4 regions of the Afipia sp. GW822-FHT04G07 genome follow, and region 3 is predicted to be linked to each of the others. Evidence: predicted binding sites of a transcription regulator. Region 3 holds the regulator's gene; each other region holds the start of a gene.
What was found. The regulator PhoB, encoded in region 3, activates phosphate uptake and scavenging genes when phosphate is short. The targets are predictions, from matches to a motif close to TGTCATNNANCTGTCAT.
Positions count from the first base shown of each region.

Region 1 (5,101 bases), 590 kb from region 3:
TGTCGGCACTGCTTACGCGGTCTGGACCGGCATCGGCACGGTGGGAACCGCCCTGCTCGGCATCTGGCTGCTGGGCGAACCGGCCGCCGTTGTAAGGCTCGTCTGCATCGGACTGATCGTGGCGGGAATCATCGGCCTCAAGGTCGTCGCGTAACGCCCAACGCGCGTCAGCGCCAGCCAGCCAGCGTCACCGCATAGTAGGTCGCGGCGGCGACCAGCGCCGCGGCCGGGATCGTGAAGATCCACGCCCACACAATGGAGCTCGCCACGTTCCAGCGTACGGCGGAGGCGCGGCGGGCCGTGCCGACGCCGACGATGGCGCCGGTGATGGTGTGCGTGGTGGACACCGGCACGCCGAGCCACGTCGCCATGAACAGCGTCACCGCTCCGCCGGTCTCCGCACAGAATCCCTGCATCGGATTGAGCTTGGTGATGCGCAGCCCCATGGTGCGTACGATGCGCCAGCCGCCCATCAGTGTGCCTAGCGCCATCGCCGCCTGACACGACAGCACCACCCAGAACGGCACACTGAATTCGGAGCCGAGATGGCCCTGCGAGTACAGCAGCACCGCGATGATCCCCATGGTCTTCTGCGCGTCGTTGCCGCCGTGACCGAGCGAATACATCGAAGCCGAAACGAACTGCAGAATCCGGAACGCGCGATCGACGGCGAACGGCGTCGACCGCACCGAGGCCCATGACACGATGGCCGTCAGCACCAGCGCCAGCAGAAAGCCGACCAGCGGCGACAGCACGATGGCAAGCAGCGTCTTCGACAGGCCGCCCCACACGGCGACCGAAAGTCCGGCCTTGGCCATGCCCGCGCCGAGCAATCCGCCGATCAGCGCGTGAGAACTGCTGGAGGGCATGCCGAGCCCCCAGGTCACCAGATTCCAGACGATCGCACCGATCAGCGCGGCAAAAATCACCTGCGCGTCGATCACCTCGGGGTGAATGATGCCGGTGCCGATAGTCTGCGCGACGTGAAGGCCGAATACCGCGAACGCAATGAAGTTGAAGAACGCCGCCCACGCCACCGCGTATTGCGGACGCAGCACACGGGTCGACACGATTGTCGCGATGGAGTTGGCGGCGTCGTGCAACCCGTTCAGAAAATCGAACAGCAGCGCGACGATGATCAACCCGACCAGGATTGGGAAAGCGAGCGAGGCGTCCACTGTGCGATCCTGACCTTAAACTTGTTCGATCACGATGCTGTTGATTTCGTTCGCCACGTCGTCGAAGCGATCGGCGACCTTTTCCAGATGCTTGTAGATTTCAGCGCCGACCACGAAGTCCATCGTGTTGCCGTCGCGGTGCTTGATGAACAGTTCCTTGAGACCGATGTCGTTCAGGTCGTCGACGCGGCCTTCCAGCCGCGTGATTTCCTCGGTCAGCGCCGTCAGCGTCGTGACGTTCTCGCCCATCGCCTGCATCAGCGGCAACGCGCGGCCGACGAGGTTTGCGCACTGCACGAGAATGCTGCCGATCTCGCGCATCGGCGGCTCGAAAATCCGCACCTCGAACAGCATGACGGCCTTCGCCGTCTGCTGCATCTGGTCGATCGCGTCGTCCATCGCGGTGATCAGGTTCTTGATGTCGCCGCGATCGAACGGCGTGATGAAAGTCCGCCGTACCGCCGTGAGCACTTCACGGGTGATCTGATCGGCGTCGTTCTCGAACTGATTGACGCGCTGGCAATAGACCGGCGTTTCCTCGCCGCCGCGCAACATCCCTTCGAGCGCCTCCGCACCCAGCACGACCGATTGGGAGTGCCGGGCGAACAGATCGAAGAACCGTTCCTCCCTCGGTAGCAACCTACGAAACCAGCCAAGCATCATCGTTCTCCGGCATGACAGCAGATGTCACTTATCTGTCATAAACCGTTTCGCGGGCCAACAGTGGAAGACCAGCGTCAAAGCGCCGGTCATCCACTGGTTTATCCGGGGAAGAAGGTCAGGAAGATCTTGGGGTTACAGCGATCGCTTGAAGAAATGAGCGATTTCGCCGATGACGCCGCGGCGGAAGGTCAGCACGCAGATCACGAAGATCGCACCCTGGATCACGGTGACCCACTGCCCGAAGCCCGCCAGATACTGCTGCATGGCGATGATCACGAAGGCCCCGACCACGGGACCGAAGACGGTGCCGAGCCCGCCGACCAGCGTCATCAGCACGACTTCGCCGGACATGGTCCAATGCACGTCGGTCAGCGAGGCGTTCTGCGCCACGAACACCTTCACCGCACCGGCAAGACCCGCCAGGCTGCCGGAGAGGACATAAGCCAGGAACTTGTACTGGTCGGTCTTGTAGCCGAGCGAGATGGCGCGCTGCTCGTTCTCGCGGATCGATTTGAGGACTTCGCCGAACGGCGAGTTGATGGCCCGGTAGATCAGCAGGAAGCCGAGCAGGAAGATCACGAGGACCACGTAATAGAGCGTCGTCGCCTTCGACAGGTCGAAGATGCCGAACATCATGCCCTGCGGAATGCCCTGGATGCCGTCTTCGCCGTGGGTGAAGGGCGTCTGAAGGTAGATGAAGAACAGCAACTGCGACAACGCCAGCGTGATCATCGCGAAGTAGATGCCCTGCCGGCGGATGGCGATCAGTCCGGTGATGACGCTCAGCGCGCATGAAGCAACGACACCCAGAATGATACCGATCTCGGGCGACACGCCCCAGACCTTCAGCGCATGCGCGGTCACGTAGCCCGCCGTGCCGAGGAACATGGCGTGACCGAACGACAGCAGGCCGCTGTAACCGATCAGAAGATTGAAAGCGCAGGCGAACAGCGCAAAGCACAATGCCTGCATCACGAAGTAAGGATAGATGCCCGTCAGCGGCACGATGGCCAGCAACCCCGCCATGATGACGAAGGCGATCATCTCGTCGGCGGTGCGGCCCTTCACGGGAACGGCGTTGTCGGTGATTGTTGCCATGTCAGTTCGCCCGTCCCGTCAGTCCCGTTGGCTTCACAAGCAGCACCAGCACCATCAGCACGAAGACCACGGTGTTGGATGCCTCGGGATAGAAATACTTGGTCAGACCCTCGATCACCCCGAGCGTGAAGCCAGTGATGATCGAGCCCATGATCGATCCCATGCCGCCGATCACGACGACCGCGAACACGACGATGATGAGATCCGCGCCCATCAGCGGGCGCACCTGGTTGATCGGCGCGGACAGCACACCGGCCAGCGCCGCAAGGCCGACGCCGAGGCCGTAGGTCAGCGTGATCATGCGCGGCACGTTGATGCCGAAGGCGCGCACCAGCGTCGGATTTTCCGTCGCGGCGCGCAGGTATGCGCCAAGCCGCGTCCGCTCGATCATGTACCAGGTCGCGATGCAGACGATCAGCGAGAAGATCACGACCCAGCCGCGATAGATCGGCAGGTACATGAAGCCGAGATTGACGCCGCCCTTGAGAAGATCGGGAATGGCATAGGGCAACCCGGACGATCCGAAATAATTCTGGAACACGCCCTGAATGACCAGCGCCATGCCGAACGTCAGCAGCAAACCGTACAGATGATCGAGGCCGGTCAGCCATTGCAGCATCGTGCGCTCGAGCAGGATGCCGAAACCGCCGACAATGATCGGCGCCAGGATCAACGCCCACCAGTAGTTGATGCCCGCAAGGTTCAGCAGGAAGTACGCGACGAACGCGCCCATCATGTAGAGCGCGCCGTGCGCGAAGTTGATGATGTTGAGCATGCCGAAGATCACGGCCAACCCAAGGCTGAGCAGCGCGTAGAACGAGCCGTTGATCAATCCGACCAGAAGCTGGGCGTACAGGGCTTGCATCGTATTCTCTCGCGCGCACTAAACCGTGTTGAATGGATGCCCGGCGGCGTGAAGCCGCCGGGCGATCGCGATTACTTCTTCAGAAGCGCACAGGTGCTCTTGTCGAGCGGCGTGAACGCCTGATCGGCGGGAATCGTGGCGACCGTCTTGTAGTAATCCCAAGGTCCCTTGGATTCGGCAGGCGACTTCACCTCGAACAGGTAGGCCGGGTGCAGATTGCGGCCGTTCGGCTGGATCGAGCCCTTGCCGAACAGCGGATCATCAACCGGCATTCCCTTCATCGCAGCGACGATCTTTGCGCCGTCATGCGAATTGCCGCCTTCCTTCTCCAGGACCTTCAGATAGTGGATGATGGAAGAATACACGCCGGCCTGCACCATGGTCGGCATTGCCTTGTTCTTCATGCGCTCGGCAAAGCGCTTCGAGAACGCGCGCGTTCCGTCATTCAAATCCCAATAAAAGGTTTCGGTCATGTTCAGACCCTGCGCGACGTTCAGACCGAGAGCATGCACGTCAGAGATGAACATCAGCAGCCCGGCGAGCTTCTGCCCTCCCTTGACGATGCCGAACTCGGACGCTTGCTTGATGGCGTTGATGGTATCGCCGCCCGCGTTGGCAAGGCCGATCACCTTGGCCTTCGACGACTGTGCCTGAAGCAGGAATGACGAGAAGTCAGACGAGTTCAGCGGGTGACGAACGCCGCCAACCACCTTGCCGCCCAGCGCCGTCACTGCCGCAGTCGTGTCACGCTCGAGCGCGGAGCCGAATGCATAGTCTGCCGTCAGGAAAAACCACGTATCGCCGCCGGCCTTCGTCAGCGCCGAACCCGTTCCGTGGGCGAGCATATAGGTGTCGTAGGTCCAGTGAATCGTGTTCGGCGAGCACTGGGCGTTCGACAGATCCGAGGTGCCTGCACCCGAATTCAGGAAGATAATGTTCTTCTCTTTCACCAGATTGTTGACCGCAAGCGCGACCGACGATGTGGGAACGTCGGAAATGACATCGACCTTGTCTACGTCAATCCACTGACGCGCGACGCTGACGCCGATGTCCGGCTTGTTCTGGTGGTCGCCGGCGACGACTTCGATTTTCCAGCCCTTCTTGTTCAGGCCGGAATCTTCAACAGCCATCTGGGCTGCCAGGACCGAGCCCGGGCCGCCAATATCCGCATAAAGGCCTGACTGATCGCTCAACACGCCGATCTTGACGTTCTTGTCCTGCGCGAAAGCGCCGGTGGCCGCACCAAGCACCAGCGCGGTGCCCAGCATCAGCGTTGAAATCGTTTTCTTCATTGTCT
Region 1 is NZ_JBXAMP010000001.1:681,241-686,341, forward strand. It holds gene sugE (quaternary ammonium compound efflux SMR transporter SugE) at 1-154, shown strand, start outside; gene AC1RKJ_RS03300 (inorganic phosphate transporter) at 168-1,178, opposite strand; gene AC1RKJ_RS03305 (DUF47 domain-containing protein) at 1,194-1,838, opposite strand; gene AC1RKJ_RS03310 (branched-chain amino acid ABC transporter permease) at 1,974-2,939, opposite strand; gene AC1RKJ_RS03315 (branched-chain amino acid ABC transporter permease) at 2,941-3,804, opposite strand; gene AC1RKJ_RS03320 (ABC transporter substrate-binding protein) at 3,876-5,096, opposite strand.
Region 1: the regulator PhoB is predicted to act here: its motif matches at 1,864-1,880, upstream of AC1RKJ_RS03305 (DUF47 domain-containing protein).

Region 2 (5,101 bases), 3.6 Mb from region 3:
GCTGCGCTTCGAGATCAATGTGCGCGGTGCCTCGGTGATGGGCTTCGTCGGCGCCGGAGGCATCGGGCAGGAACTCGTGGTTGCGGTGCGCAAGTTCTACTATTCCGACGTCAGCGCCATCCTGCTCCTGATCATCATCACAGTGTTTATTATCGACATCGGTACGGGCTGGATGCGCGGTCGACTGTTCGGCAAGGAAGCTCGCTCGTGAAAAACACGCCAGGGGTGAATAGCGCTGAACTGCGCAAGCGATATCCTGCGGTGTTCAACCGGCCGTTGCGAACGCGCGCGGCGGTACCCGCGATTTTCGTCGCTGCGCTTGCGCTGTTCATCTTCGGCCTCAACGAACTGGAGTTCTCACCGGCGCGGATATTGGCAGGCCTGAAGCAACTTGGCTGGATCGTGATGATGATGATCCCGCCGGATCCCGGGTCATCTCTGCCTGCCTATTTGACGGCGATGGGGGAGACGCTCTCGATCGCGTTGCTGGGGACCACGCTGGCCGCTGTGTTCGCGTTGCCTGTCAGCCTGCTCGCAGCGCGCAACGTCATGCCGTCGATCTGGCTTCGCTCGCCTGTGCGGCGATTCCTGGATTCGATCCGCGGGATTGATACGCTGATCTGGGCGCTGGTCTGGATCAACGTGGTTGGACTTGGCCCGTTCGCCGGGGTTTTGGCCATCGCGGTCTCGGATTTCGGCGCGTTCGGCAAATTGTTTTCTGAGGCTATCGAGGCCGCGGACAAAAAGCAGATCGAAGGCGTTCGCGCCGCGGGCGGCAGCCCTGTGCATGAGATCCGTTTCGGCTTGTTGCCGCAGGTGTTGCCGGTGATCGCAGGTCAGGTGCTATACTTCATCGAATCCAACACCCGCTCCGCCACCATTATCGGCATCGTCGGCGCGGGTGGAATCGGTTTGCAACTTTCCGAACAGATCCGCGTACTGGAATGGCAGAAGGTGTCCTTTATCATTCTGATGATTCTGGTTGCGGTGGCGGCGATCGACTGGATTTCCAGCCGGTTGCGCTTCGCGATCATCGGGCGGCGTGCAGCGATCTGATCATCGTTAGCCTAGGCTCTCGACCATGAACTCGACCCGCTCCGCCGCAAAACGCGAGTGCGAAGTCAGCAGTGGCGTGCCGTCGGCATCCACATCGCTACTGTCGACGACCAGCACCGGCCGTCCCAGTGTCAGATCAAGCCGGGCGGCATCGCTGGCATCAATGATCGCGGCCGTGACGCGCGTCGAATGGCGGCGGTAGTCTTTGATGCCGTAATGCGCCAGCAGCTTGGTCATGGAGCGCATCTTCTCATAAATCAGACCTGCGTCGGCGAAACGATCAGCCGACAGCCAGTTGGTGGCGACGCAGATCGGTGTTCGATCGGCGAAGCGCAGCACGTCGAGGCGTAACAGAGGTGCGCCAGTCTTGAGCGCGAGATGCTTAGCCAGTTCGCGTGTCGCGGGTTCGATGAATGACCCGATTAGCTGGCCGCGCGGTTCCCGTCCGCCCGCGCCGACAATCTCGGAGAATCGCGTACGCGATCGCAGCGGATAGCTCAACTTGGGTGCTTCCACGTAAGTGCCGCTGCCACGTTCTGCGCGCACCAGACCACGTTCCGCTAACGACGCCAGCGCGCGGCGCACTGTGTGGCGGTTGACGCGATAGGTCTCGGCGATATCGGTTTCGCCCGGCAGCTTTTCTCCGGGAGGGAAGCGCGCGTCGGCAATGCCGCGCTCGATACCGTCGGCGACCTGCCGCCACAGCGCAACGCCGCTTGGTTTATTGTGAATGCTCACGATAGTTCTGTCTCACGAATATGCTGGATGGAGATAGCGAACAAACATGTCGCTGTCACGAAACGGTCATTGCTCCGATCTATCTAGTTGTCTAGCACGATAGACAACTTAACCGGACTTGGAAATCTGATGACTGCACGCTTGAACCCTCAGCAGAAGCAGCGTCAGCAGGTAATGGCGGTGCTGGCCCACGCCGCCGCGGCCGAGATCGCCAAACATCTCGAGACGTTGGCCGTTCCCGCCTACGAGCGACTGCGCCAGCCGGAGAATGGTCTGGTCATGCTGCGCGGTCGGATTGGCGGTGACGGCGCTCCGTTCAATCTCGGTGAGGCGACGGTATCGCGTGCCGCCGTACGGCTGGCCAGTGGTGAAGTCGGCTTCGGCTACACTCTTGGGCGTGATCGTACAAAGGCCGAGCTAATCGCGCTGTGCGATGCGCTGCGCCAGACAGACGCATTTGCGGATGCGGTGGAAACACAGGTGCTGGCACCGCTGCGCGCGCGCAACGAGGCGGAGCAAGCACGCAAGGCCGCAGAAACCGCTGCGACAAAGGTGGATTTCTACACGCTCGTGCGCGGGGAAAGCTGAAGATGATGATTTCAGAATTGCCTGCGGGCTTTGCGGACAAGGTCCTGTCGGCCCAATCAGTCTTTCGCTCGATGATGGACGCCATGGCGAGACCGGGGAGGGTGCAGCATATCGAGGCCACGTCAGGTGTGCCTGCACCCATGATGCGCGCAACAGCGGCCATTGCGCTGACGCTGCTTGATCAGGATACACCGGTTTGGCTTGATGCGGGAATGGCGGAGTCGTCGAGCGTCGCCAGGTGGATTGGATTTCACACCAGCGCGCCGGTGATTGCCGACTCGTCAGTCTCGAGCTTCGCGCTGATCGCCAATAGCAATACCCTGCCGGAGTTCGGGATATTCTCGTTTGGTAGTGCTGAATATCCGGATCGTTCCACCACGATTATCCTGCAGATTGCGAGTTTGACGGAAGGGCCGGCTTATGAGCTGCGCGGCCCCGGCATTGATGGTGCTTCCATTTTGCACGCCACAGTCGGCGTCCCCGATTTCCTTGATCGTCTTGCACTGAACGGAAAGCTGTTTCCGCGCGGTATCGATCTCGTCCTTGTCGCAGACGATGCCATCGTCGCGATCCCGCGCACCACGCGTCTTGTTGCGAAGGAAAGCTGACCATGTATGTCGCAGTAAAGGGTGGCGAACGCGCCATTGAAAACGCCCATAGGCTGCTGGCGCACGAGCGTCGCGGTGATCGCGGCATCCCGGAAATTTCACTGGCGCAAATATCAGAGCAGCTGAGCATCGGCGTTGATCGCATCATGACCGAGGGCTCACTGTACGACCGGGAACTCGCGGCGCTGGCTATCAAGCAGGCGCGCGGCGACATGATCGAAGCGATTTTCCTGTTGCGCGCATTTCGCGCCACACTGCCTCGCTTTGGCGCCAGTGAGCCTGCCGATACGTCAAAGATGCAGGTGCGTCGCAGGGTTTCCTCGACGTTTAAGGATATGCCGGGCGGTCAGATTCTGGGTTCAACGTTCGATTACACCCATCGTCTGCTTGATCCCGCGCTGGCTGGTGAATCGGCGCCGGAACAGCCAGCATTGGCCGAAGTTCAATCAAACATCATGCCCCGCGTCATCGATATTCTCGGCCGCGACGGCTTGGTTGAATCTTCGCCGACTGAGGATGCGGATCGGCCCGTTGCCGATCTGACCCGTGATGCGCTGAGCTTTCCGGCGGAGCGCGATCTACGCCTGCAGAACCTCGCGCGGGCAGATGAGGGCTTTCTCCTTTCGCTCGGCTATTCCACACAGCGCGGTTATGGCCGCAACCATCCTTTCGCCGGTGAGATACGCATTGGCGAAGTCGAAGTCGAGTTCGTGGCGGAAGATGTCGGCTTCGCGGTGCCTCTGGGTGCGATTACACTGACCGAATGTCAGATGGTGAATCAGTTCAAGGGGAGTGACACGGAAGCACCGTGCTTCACCCGCGGCTATGGTCTTGCCTTCGGACAATCCGAGCGAAAGGCAATGTCGATGGCGCTGGTTGATCGAGCGCTGCGCGCACGCGAACTCGGCGAGAGCGTCGTCGCCCCGTCGCAGGACGAGGAGTTCGTGCTGTCGCATTCCGACAATGTGCAGGCCACGGGTTTCGTCGAACATCTCAAGCTGCCGCATTACGTGGATTTTCAGTCCGAACTCGGGTTGCTGCGCAAGCTGCGCCAGGAATTTGCCGAGACAAACGGCGTGGCCGATACCAAGATGGAGGCTGCGGAATGAACGCGCCAGCATATAACTTTGCCTATCTTGACGAGCAGACCAAGCGAATGATCCGTCGCTCGATCCTGAAGGCGATTGCGATCCCGGGCTATCAGGTGCCGTTCGCAAGTCGCGAGATGCCCATGCCTTACGGTTGGGGCACAGGTGGTGTGCAGGTGACAGCGGCGATTCTTGGTATCAAGGATGTATTGAAGGTGATCGATCAGGGCTCTGACGACACCACCAATGCGATCTCGATCCGCAAATTCTTCGAGAAAACCGCAGGCGTTGCCGTGACCACCAGCACGCTGGATGCGACCGTCATCCAGACCCGGCATCGCATTCCCGAAGCGCCGCTCAGCGCGCGTCAAGTCCTGGTTTATCAGGTGCCGATTCCGGAGCCGCTGCGCTTTCTTGAGCCGCGGGAGACCGAGACCCGGCGCATGCATGCGCTCGGCGAATATGGGCTGATGCATGTCAAACTCTACGAAGACATCGCGCGTTTCGGCCACATCGCTACGGCCTATGCCTATCCGGTCAAAGTGAACGCGCGCTATGTGATGGACCCGTCGCCGACACCAAAATTCGATAACCCGAAGATGGACAATTGCCCCGCGTTGCAATTGTTCGGCGCGGGCCGCGAGAAGCGCATCTACGCGATCCCGCCGTACACGTCGGTGGTGTCGCTGGATTTCGATGATCATCCGTTTACGCGCTACAAGCACGATGCCTGTTGCGCGCTGTGCGGCTCGGGCGATTCCTATCTGGACGAGATCGTCACCGACAATGTAGGCAGCCGGATGTTCGTCTGTTCTGATACCGATTATTGCGAGACGCGGCAGCTTGATGGTCATCGCGGCGGAGAGAACGCGCCTTATGCTGAGAGTCAGCATGCTTGATAAGATCAAAGTGTCCGCTGGGGCCGATCAGCCGTTGTTGTTAGCGCAGGACCTTGGCAAATCATTCGGTCGCCTCAATGCCTGCCGCGATGTTTCTTTCGCGCTATATCCGGGCGAAGTGCTG
Region 2 is NZ_JBXAMP010000001.1:3,672,306-3,677,406, forward strand. It holds gene phnE (phosphonate ABC transporter, permease protein PhnE) at 1-211, shown strand, start outside; gene phnE (phosphonate ABC transporter, permease protein PhnE) at 208-1,056, shown strand; gene phnF (phosphonate metabolism transcriptional regulator PhnF) at 1,063-1,794, opposite strand; gene phnG (phosphonate C-P lyase system protein PhnG) at 1,924-2,382, shown strand; gene phnH (phosphonate C-P lyase system protein PhnH) at 2,385-2,990, shown strand; gene AC1RKJ_RS17965 (carbon-phosphorus lyase complex subunit) at 2,993-4,099, shown strand; gene AC1RKJ_RS17970 (alpha-D-ribose 1-methylphosphonate 5-phosphate C-P-lyase PhnJ) at 4,096-4,977, shown strand; gene phnK (phosphonate C-P lyase system protein PhnK) at 4,970-5,101, shown strand, end outside.
Region 2: the regulator PhoB is predicted to act here: its motif matches at 1,848-1,864, upstream of phnF (phosphonate metabolism transcriptional regulator PhnF).

Region 3 (5,101 bases):
GCTACCGTTCATCACGTCGATTTCGGTCGACGTGTTCAAGACAGTGCCGCCCGTGTTGAAAGAAGCGGCCTACGGCGTCGGCTGCACGACGTGGGAAGTGGTCCGCAACGTCGTCATCCCGTATACGCGGGTCGGTGTGATCGGCGGCATCATGCTGGCGCTCGGTCGCGCGCTAGGCGAGACGATGGCGGTGACCTTCATTATCGGAAACTCGTTCCGCATATCTTCATCGGTGTTTGCGCCCGGCACGACAATCTCGGCGGCCATTGCCAGCGAATTCGCCGAAAGCGACGGACTCCATCAGTCGGGCCTCATTCTGCTCGGCCTGTTGCTGTTCGTGTTGACGTTCTTCGTGCTGGCAGCAGCCCGGCTGATGCTGATGCGTCTCGAAAAGAAGGCGGGAAACTAGGCATGATCCGGAAAAGTGGACACCGGTTTTCCGACAAGATCATGCCTCTTCAGGTGATGTCATGAACCCGATTTATGCCTCCCGCCGCCGCTCCGACATCGTGGTGCGATTTCTTTGCCTTGGGGCCGCTCTTTTCGGCGTCACCTGGCTCGCGCTGATCCTGTTCACGTTGTTCTACAATGGTCTCGCGGGTCTGAATCTTCAGATCTTTACCGAGAACACGCCGCCGCCGGGATCGACCGAAGGTGGATTGCTCAACGCCATTGTCGGCTCGATCATCATGACCGTCCTCGGCGTCGGCATCGGTGCGCCAATCGGGCTGTTTGCCGGTACCTATCTCGCCGAATACGGCAAGCACGACCGGCTGACCTCGGTGATCCGTTTCATCAACGACATTCTGCTGAGCGCGCCGTCGATCATTATCGGTCTGTTCGTATACGGCGCGATCGTCATTCCGATGGGCGGCTTCTCGGCTTTGGCAGGTACGCTGGCGCTGGCCGTGATCGTTATCCCCGTCGTGGTGCGTACTACTGAGGACATGCTTGGCCTTGTTCCCAATCCACTGCGTGAAGCCGCGTCCGCGCTGGGCTTGCCGCGCTCGCTCGTTATCAAGCGCATCGCTTATCGGGCCGCACGTTCGGGTCTCATCACCGGCGTTCTGCTCGCGACCGCACGCGTCGCCGGCGAAACCGCGCCGCTGTTGTTTACCGCACTCAGCAATCAGTTCTTCAGTCTCGATCTCACCAAGACGATGGCCAACTTGCCCGTGACCATCAACAACTTCGTCCAAAGCCCTTATGAGTATTGGAAACAGCTCGCATGGAGCGGGGCTTTGCTTATCACCTTGACCGTACTTGCCCTTAACATTGGCGCGCGCATCCTTGGCGCCGAGAGGACATCGAAATGAGCGAGCAGCTTTCTGTCAGCGTAGACCTTCCTCGTGGGCACGCGCCGGGATTGGCCGGCCAGCTGGACGCGCGGCCCAAGGTGACGGCGCGCGATCTGAATTTCTATTACGGCGAGCACCACGCCTTGAAGAACATCAACATTGCCCTTGGCGAGAACCGCGTCACTGCGTTCATCGGTCCATCGGGCTGCGGCAAGTCGACCCTGTTGCGGATATTCAACCGGATGTACGATCTTTATCCGGGCCAGCGCGCGACAGGCCAGCTCATGCTGGATACGACCAACATTCTCGATCCGAAGCTCGATCTCAACCTGCTGCGCGCGCGGATCGGAATGGTGTTCCAGAAGCCGACGCCGTTCCCGATGACCATTTACGAAAACATCGCGTTCGGGATTCGCCTGTACGAGAAAATCTCCAAATCCGAAATGGACGGTCGTGTCGAAGCCGCGTTGAAGGGCGGTGCGCTCTGGAACGAGGTCAAGGACAAGCTAAATGCGAGCGGCCTCAGCCTGTCGGGTGGTCAGCAGCAACGCCTGTGCATCGCACGGACGGTCGCCGTCCGTCCGGAAGTGATTCTGTTTGACGAGCCTTGCTCGGCGCTCGATCCGATCTCCACCGCCAAGGTTGAGGAACTGATCCAGGAGCTCAAGGAAGATTACACAATCGCCATTGTGACGCATAATATGCAGCAGGCGGCGCGTGTGTCGGACAAGACCGCGTTCATGTATCTCGGCGAACTGGTTGAATTCGACGATACCAACAAGATCTTTACGTCGCCGACAGATCGGCGGACGCAGGATTACATCACTGGCCGTTTCGGCTGACGCGCATTTCGCGGGAGAGACAAATCATGGGTTCAGATCATACCGCCAAGGCGTTCGACGAAGACCTTCAGGAACTCAACCGGCTTGTCGCCGAGATGGGTGGCCTGGCTGAGCGACAGATCGTCGATTCTGTCGATGCGCTGATCCGGCGCGACGTTGCGCTGGGCAAGCGCGTCGTCGCCGCCGACGTCGAGATCGACAAACTGCAGCATCTGATCGAGGAGCGTGCCGTGCTGACCATCGCGCGCCGCCAGCCGATGGCGGTCGATCTGCGCGAGATCGTCGGTTCCTTGCGTGTTGCGACTGACCTCGAACGGATCGGGGATCTCTCGAAGAATATCGGCAAGCGTGTTTCGGCGTTGGACAGCGATTTTCACCCTTTGAAGCTGATCCGCGGCCTGGAGCACATGACCGATCTCGTGCAGTCACAGGTGAAATCAGTGCTCGACGCCTATGCGGCACACGATCTGCCGGCTGCGATGACGGTCTGGAAGGGCGACGAGGAGGTCGACGCGATCTGCACCTCGCTGTTCCGCGAGCTTCTGACCTACATGATGGAAGATCCGCGAAACATCGGGTTCTGTATTCACCTGATGTTCTGCGCCAAGAACATCGAGCGTATCGGCGATCACGCGACCAACATTGCCGAGACGGTTTTCTATATGATCGAAGGCCAGCAGATGCTCGATCAGCGCCCGAAGGGCGACATGACGAACTTTGCAACGGCCGCGTCAGGCAGCTAACTTGCAGGATGATGAATTGAAGGACCGCTCATGAGCGCCCGCATTCTTGTGGTCGAAGACGAAGAGGCGTTGACGACGCTGCTTCGTTACAATCTGGACGCCGAGGGTTACGACGTCGAGACCGTGGCCCGCGGCGATGACGCCGATACGCGGCTTAAGGAGCATATCCCAGATCTGATCGTGCTTGACTGGATGCTTCCCGGCCTGTCGGGAATCGAGCTTTGCCGCCGCCTGCGCGCGCGGCAGGAGACCAAGCAGATTCCGATCATCATGTTGACCGCGCGCGGCGAGGAAAGCGAGCGGGTGAGGGGACTTGCGACCGGCGCAGACGATTACATCGTCAAGCCGTTCTCGGTTCCCGAGCTGCTGGCGCGGGTCAAAGGCCTATTGCGGCGTGCAAGTCCCGAACGCCTTGCGACGGTTCTGGCGTTCGGCGACATCGAATTGGACCGCGACCGGCGTCGCGTTGCGCGTTCGGGCCGGCCGATCGATCTCGGCCCTACCGAATATCGCCTGCTGGAGTTCTTTCTTGAGCACCCAGGCCGCGTGTTTAGCCGGGAACAGCTGCTTGATGGCGTATGGGGACGCGACATCTACATCGACGAGCGCACGGTTGACGTACACATCGGTCGGCTGAGGAAGCTGCTGAACCTGGGCCGCGAGTCGGACCCTATCCGCACCGTCCGCGGCGCGGGCTACGCTCTCGATGATCGTTTCGCCAAGGCCGAGTGAGTTTGGTTCCGGTTCTTTCGCATTGCAGCGAAGTCACATTTTTGTGGCGGGCGGCATCCAAGTTTCGTGGCGCCAAAATCGAACTCCGTGGTAGCTTCGATGGTGATGATGGCACGAAGTCCGTCATGCAATGGGCAAGGAGACCGCAAATGGCCTGGAAGACCCCCAAGATTGTCGAAGTGCCGGTCGGCATGGAAATCAACATGTACGCCTGCGCGGCGCGCAAGTAAGCGGCATTCTCGTTATCAGGCTCGCGGCTAAGCGGTCCGGTTTGCGCTAGGAATTCCTTCATATGTGAAGGCTTTCCGGCGCGAGGCCGGGTTTTCTTGTGTCTGCGGCGCTGCCCCTTATGAGATCGAATCGAGGACGGAGCTCCCTCATGCGCGTCGTCGTTCTCGGGGCTGCGGCGGGCGGGGGCGTACCCCAGTGGAATTGTAACTGCGATGTCTGCCGCCTGGCGCGCAGCTCGCATCCGGAATTGCAGTCGACTCAGACATCGATTGCGGTCAGCGCCGACGGTGAGCACTGGTTTCTGGTCAACGCCTCGCCTGACTTGCGTCAGCAATTGATTTCGACGCCGCAGCTTCATCCCAAGGCCGGTCATCTGCGCCACAGTCCTGTCGCAGGCGTCATCCTGACCAATGGTGAGGTTGATGCCGTCGCCGGATTGTTGTCGATGCGCGAGGGCTCGCCTTTTTCGATCTACGCGCACCCACGTGTGCTCTCCATTCTCAAGTCGAACAGCATCTTCAACGTGCTCGATGAGACGCGCGTGCGGCGCGAGGCTGTCGAATTCGATAAACCGTTCGAACCGAAGCTTCCTGACGGCTCACCGTCTGGTCTCGAAATTCTTCCCTTTGCCGCGCCGGGCAAGCGCGCCTGGTATCTGGAAGGGGCAGCCTTTCCTATCGACGGCGATGAGGCGGGGGATACGCTCGGATTGCGGATCACTGACAAGGCAAGCGGGGAACATCTCTACTTTCTCGCAGCCTGCGCGGCGCTCACCCCCGATCTCAGGCAGCGCCTTCGCGGCGCGTCTCTGGTTTTCTTTGACGGTACGCTGTGGCGCGACGACGAATTGATCGCGGCCGGCCTTGGCACCAAAACCGGTCAACGCATGGGGCACATGGCCATTTCCGGTGAACAGGGCGTGATCGCCGGGCTTGAGGATCTCGGCATCGGGCGCAAGATTTTCCTGCACATCAATAATTCGAATCCGGTTCTGCTGCCGGGCGCCGCCGAGCGCGAAGCCGTGGAGCGCGCCGGCTGGCAAATTCCTTCGGATGGCACGGAGATCACCATTTGATCGCGACGAGCGTATTTGCATTGAAGACAGGTACGCCGCTTGCAAATGCGGAGGACCTTGAGGTTGCGCTGCGCGGTATCGGCGCGACGCGCTATCACAATCTGCATCCGTTTCACCGGTTGCTTCACGGCGGCAAGCTGAACAAGGGGCAGGTTCAGGCCTGGGCGCTCAACCGCTACT
Region 3 is NZ_JBXAMP010000001.1:93,551-98,651, forward strand. It holds gene pstC (phosphate ABC transporter permease subunit PstC) at 1-409, shown strand, start outside; gene pstA (phosphate ABC transporter permease PstA) at 471-1,316, shown strand; gene pstB (phosphate ABC transporter ATP-binding protein PstB) at 1,313-2,140, shown strand; gene phoU (phosphate signaling complex protein PhoU) at 2,167-2,883, shown strand; gene phoB (phosphate regulon transcriptional regulator PhoB) at 2,914-3,615, shown strand; gene pqqA (pyrroloquinoline quinone precursor peptide PqqA) at 3,765-3,845, shown strand; gene pqqB (pyrroloquinoline quinone biosynthesis protein PqqB) at 3,995-4,921, shown strand; gene pqqC (pyrroloquinoline-quinone synthase PqqC) at 4,918-5,101, shown strand, end outside.

Region 4 (5,101 bases), 3.6 Mb from region 3:
CGGCACCCTTTGCGGCGAGGAGCAGCGCCGCAAAGCACACGGCCGTAGCCAGCATCGTGCGTAGCCGCTTTTTCGCGACTGCCTTGCGATAAGCATCGTTCAATGCCGCGAGCTGCTGGGTGGGCAGGAGCGAAATGGCAGCGGGCATCGCGACGTCACTTTCGACGGTTCAGGCCGACAGAAGGGAGCCGGATCGCCAGGATCCTGCTCCCTGAGGTTGTGCGACGCTCAGGACGCCTTCTTCTTGCGAAGCGCATCGACAAACTTGATCAGGTCGATCGTGGCGTCCCAATCCTTCGTCGTTGCAGCATGGAAACCTTGTTTCTGCCCATCGGACAGTTTCTCGAACGCAGCCTTGTCCTTGGCCGGCGCGTCCATAAACGCCTTGACGATCGCAGCCTTGAGGTCTTCCGGAAGCTCGGAGAGGTAGGCATAGGGACCGTTGATAATGGGGGCAGACTTGTGAACAATGCGGAAGTCCTCCTTCTTCAGGGCCGCGCCATTCGCGCCTTTCAACATGCCCTTGTGCAGCATCTGCACCAGAGTGGAGTCGTTATCGTTGGTCCACTGATTGGCGGCGACGTCGACCGTACCCTGTGTCAGCGCCATCATCGCGTTCTCATGGCTGCCGGTGAACACCACCTTGCTGAAGTAAGCGTCGGCGTCAGCAATACCAAGCTTGTCGAGTTCGAAGCGCGGAACATTGTTGCCCGAGGTCGAATTCGGATCGACAAGGCCCAGATTCTTGCCCTTCAGATCATCGATATTCTTGTAAGGGCTGCTGGCCTTGACGAAAAAAACCGAGTAGTAGCCGGTGGATCCATCGATATTAATGTCATTGGCGAAGGCATCTGTCTTCACCCCCGTCATCCGCGCTCGCGCGAACGAGGCAGAGCCATAGCTGGCGACGTGGATGTTGCCCGCACGCTGGCCTTCAATCACGGCGGCATAGTCGTTGGCGATACGCAAGTTGACCTTGACGCCGATTTCCTTCGACAGGTAGGCGACGAATGGCGCCCAGCGCTCGGTGACGCCAGAGGCATTTTCCGCCGGGATGATGGCGAAGGTCAATTCCGGATATTTTGTCTTGTAATCCTGGGCCGACGCAACTGAGGTGGCGAACGCCAGCGCTGCGGCGCCGAGTATAATGGTGCGACGATTGATCATGATGACCTCGGGGTTTTGGTTTGGGGTTGACGCTTGCGAAGTACGTGACGCGCACAGCAATGCCATGTCAGGCGGCAGCAACCGCGCTGTAGGCCGGAACGCTGACCGGCGCTGGGACGTGACCGGGTATGGCTCCCATAACTTCATCGGCCTCTAGATCATATAGTTCGCGAGCGCTCCGGTCGGTCAGCGCGGCTGGCACACCATCGAATACGACACGACCGGCTGACATGCCTATCAACCGGTCACAATAGCTGCGCGCCAGATCAAGTGAATGCAGGTTGCATATCACGGTGATGCCGAAATGCTTATTGATCCGCAGGAGTGCATCCATAACGAGGCGGGTGTTGCGCGGATCCAGCGAAGCAATCGGCTCGTCTGCAAGGATGATGTCAGGCTGCTGTACCAGCGCACGGGCAATTGCGACACGCTGTTGCTGCCCACCGGACAATTGATCGGCACGCTGCGCGGCCAGTGACGCCATGTCGAACTGCTCCAACGCAGACATCGCCAGCGCACGGTCCTCCTCCGGCCACACCTGCATCAGGGAGCGCCATTGCGGAATTTCAGACAGGCGCCCCATCAGGACATTGGTGAGCACGTCAAGGCGCCCGACAAGATTAAACTGCTGGAAAATCATCGCCGAGCGCGCACGCCACTGCCTGAGCTTGCGACCCCGTAGCGCGGTGATATCAGTGCCATCACACAAGATGCGCCCCGAACTAGGCTCGGCCAGGCGATTGATCATACGCAGTATGGTCGACTTGCCGGCACCCGAGCGGCCGATGATGCCGACAAAGGCGCCAGGCTCGATCGCAAATGATGCCTTATCAACGGCCGCCTTTGCGCCAAACCGGCACGTCAGCCCCTCAACCACCAGCATAAAGCGCTCCAATGACAATGTGTGTTGTCACCCGTAACGCCACCGGTTGACAGTGATGTGACACGACCGCGCATATCCCCGGCGTCCGCCGGTTTTACACGACAAGTGGAATGTCATCTCACAGTCGTGACGTTGTCATTATTGATGAAGATGACGATGCAGGTCGGATATCCCCCTCCGTCTTTCGAACACAGAGCCCTGCCATGATCGACATCTTCATCGACAGCGGACGTAGCCTTTTCGGCGACGAAGTCATCGAGACGTCGATGCAAATCAGTGGCGGCAAGATCGCAATGATCGGCGCAGACCCCACGCCCGGCGCGCTCGTCCTCAACGCCCGCGATCTGCTGGTACTGCCAGGCATCATCGACCTTCACGGCGACGCGTTCGAACGTCAGCTGATGCCGCGCCCTGGCGTCGATTTCCCGGTTGACGTCGCACTGATCGACAGCGATCGGCAGGCAATCGCCAATGGTATCACCACGGTGTTCCACGGCACCACATGGTCATGGGAGCCTGGCCTGCGCGGTGCCCAGAACGCACGAAAATTGCTTGACGCCATCGAGACGCAGCGGCCGCACATGGCCGCCGATACCCGCTTCCATCTGCGCCAGGAGATCTACAATCTCGACGCAGAAGAAGAGATCCTGCAATGGCTCGCGGGAGGCCGCATCGACCTTCTGGCCTTTAACAACCACATCGAGACCAGCCTGCACAATCCGGCGAAGCCAGAAAAACGCGCCCGAATGGCTGAGCGCACCGGGTTGACGGACGAAGCCTTCGACCAACTGGTTCAGCGCACCATCTCGCGCGCCGATGAAGTTCCCGGCTCAATCGAGCGCCTCGCCCTTGCTGCGCGAGCAGCGGGCGTGCCGACCCTGTCTCACGACGACGAAACGCCGGCGATGCGCGCCGACTTCCGCAAGCTCGGCGTCTCCATCGCAGAGTTTCCGATCAACGAGGAGACCGCCATTGCCGCCGCCGCGGCCGGCGACTTCATCGTGTTCGGTGCACCAAATGTCGTACGCGGCGGCAGCCACACCGGCTGGACAAAGGCGTCCGACATGATCGCTAAGGGCCTGTGCCAGGTGCTGGCCTCTGACTATTACTATCCGGCGCAGTTGCTGGCTGCGTTCCGTCTTGTCACCGACGGCATCCTGCCACTGCCAGCGGCTTGGGCGCTCATCTCGTCGGCTCCGGCCAAAGCGGCCGGCCTAACGGACCGCGGCGTGCTGGCCACAGGCTGCCGTGCAGATGTGCTTCTGGTCGATAGCAGAACAGTGCTGCGCCCGCGGATCGTGGCCGTCGTCGCCAACGGCAAACTAGTGCACCTGACAGAGGCCAGCCGACTGCTGCAGCCAACTCTGCCACGCAGAATGATTGCGGCCGCTTGACTGGTCTGTATTGTCGGACATCATGACGCTCTTCCCCCGTTACGCCATCTATTACGCACCGGACGCCGATAGTGAATTACATCGCTTCGGCGCCGAACTGCTGGGCTATGATGCCTTTAGCGGCGAAGCCCGACCGTTTCCGGCGGATGTGCTCTCCCATGCGCCGGACTGGGCCGCACTGACGAGCGATCCGCGCAAGTACGGCTTTCACGCCACGTTGAAGGCGCCGTTTGCGCTCGCAGCCGGGAAAATCGAGGACGATCTTTTCGCGAGCTACATGGTTTTCGCCGCGATACCGCGCACGCTTCCCGTTATCACACCCGCCGTTCGTGCGATCGGCGGTTTCGTCGCCATAGTGCCTGACTCCCCGTCGGCACCACTCGGCCTGCTTGCGCAGGAATGCGTCGAAGCCTTCGAAAGCCTTCGTGCGCCTATGACGCCGGAGGACCGCGCCCGGCGCAACCCAGAGTCGCTCACCGAGCGCCAGATCGAGCAACTCGATCGGTTCGGATATCCGTATGTCGGCGACGACTTCCGCTTTCACATGACGCTGACGGGCAGATTGCCGGACGAGCGCCGCGGGCAGGTTCTCGAAATGCTCAATGACCGGTTCGCTGCGCTCGCGCTCGAAACATTGCCGATTAACCGCATCGCACTGTTCCGCCAGAACGATGCAGCTTCGCGTTTCACCAACATCCGGCAAGACGCGTTGGCTGCTTTTTGACTCTAGAAGTTAACCGGGAGGATCCCATTCATGGGCTCCTCGCCCACTTCCTGAAAAACAGAATCTATACTGGCGAGACCGGTCATGGGGCAAATGTATCCGGGCGAGCTTGCGGCCAAGTACAACGCCCCCCGCAGCTAGTCGGCAACTGGCGCCTCCCTATACTCGGCCGCCCCTTCACGGAGATACCAAACCTCGCCACCGACAACGACATTGGACGCTATTCGAAGGGAGGGGGCAGCAGACCCGCCAAACTTAGCCTTCTAAGCTTTACGATATCTGCGAAAAACCACGCAGTGGTTTTATTCTCCAGTCTCTGAGGCGAGTCTCCAAAAAACGGGAATTCTTCAATGGTTGAGTGGAGACTGATCCCCGATTTCGGAAGATAGTGGTTCGAATCCGGTCTCTGTAGAGACTCCGGCTGCACGAAAGGCCCGCTATTGGCGGGCCTTTGTCACGCTCAGGAAAGAAATTCTCCAAAATCCGGACTGGCTGGCTGACCTAGGAGGATTCGAACTGCCACATTCCTAATTGCAGACCCCCCTTTGATTTCTCAATAGAATTTTGCATTTTTTCGCGAGTTCTGGCCTCGGAGAATTTTGCACCAAGTAGCTGTTGGGCAGGGAGAATGCACCTTTCCAACAACAGCCAAGAGGCGAGAGGCGGCGAGTTAGCACGCGCTTCCCTTTAATTTTCTAGGCTGCGACCCGATTGTTTGGTGCTCCGACATAGTGCATCCGCTCTATTTAGAGCGGACGGTACAGCATGGTGTCACCAGCGTGAACGTTGGCAATCCGTAAAGAAGCGGGTTGTCCTGGAAGAACCGCTCAAATGGTATGTAATCGCCACCGATCGTTCCTGCCGGCGTTCCAAAATAAGAAACCTGGACCGCCGGTATAACCACGGCGCGCAGCCTTGCCTCTTCAACAGAGA
Region 4 is NZ_JBXAMP010000001.1:3,666,679-3,671,779, reverse strand. It holds gene phnE (phosphonate ABC transporter, permease protein PhnE) at 1-148, opposite strand, end outside; gene phnD (phosphonate ABC transporter substrate-binding protein) at 229-1,167, opposite strand; gene phnC (phosphonate ABC transporter ATP-binding protein) at 1,235-2,050, opposite strand; gene AC1RKJ_RS17925 (alpha-D-ribose 1-methylphosphonate 5-triphosphate diphosphatase) at 2,254-3,444, shown strand; gene AC1RKJ_RS17920 (DUF1045 domain-containing protein) at 3,467-4,168, shown strand; gene AC1RKJ_RS17915 (hypothetical protein) at 4,911-5,101, opposite strand, start outside.
Region 4: the regulator PhoB is predicted to act here: its motif matches at 2,162-2,178, upstream of phnC (phosphonate ABC transporter ATP-binding protein).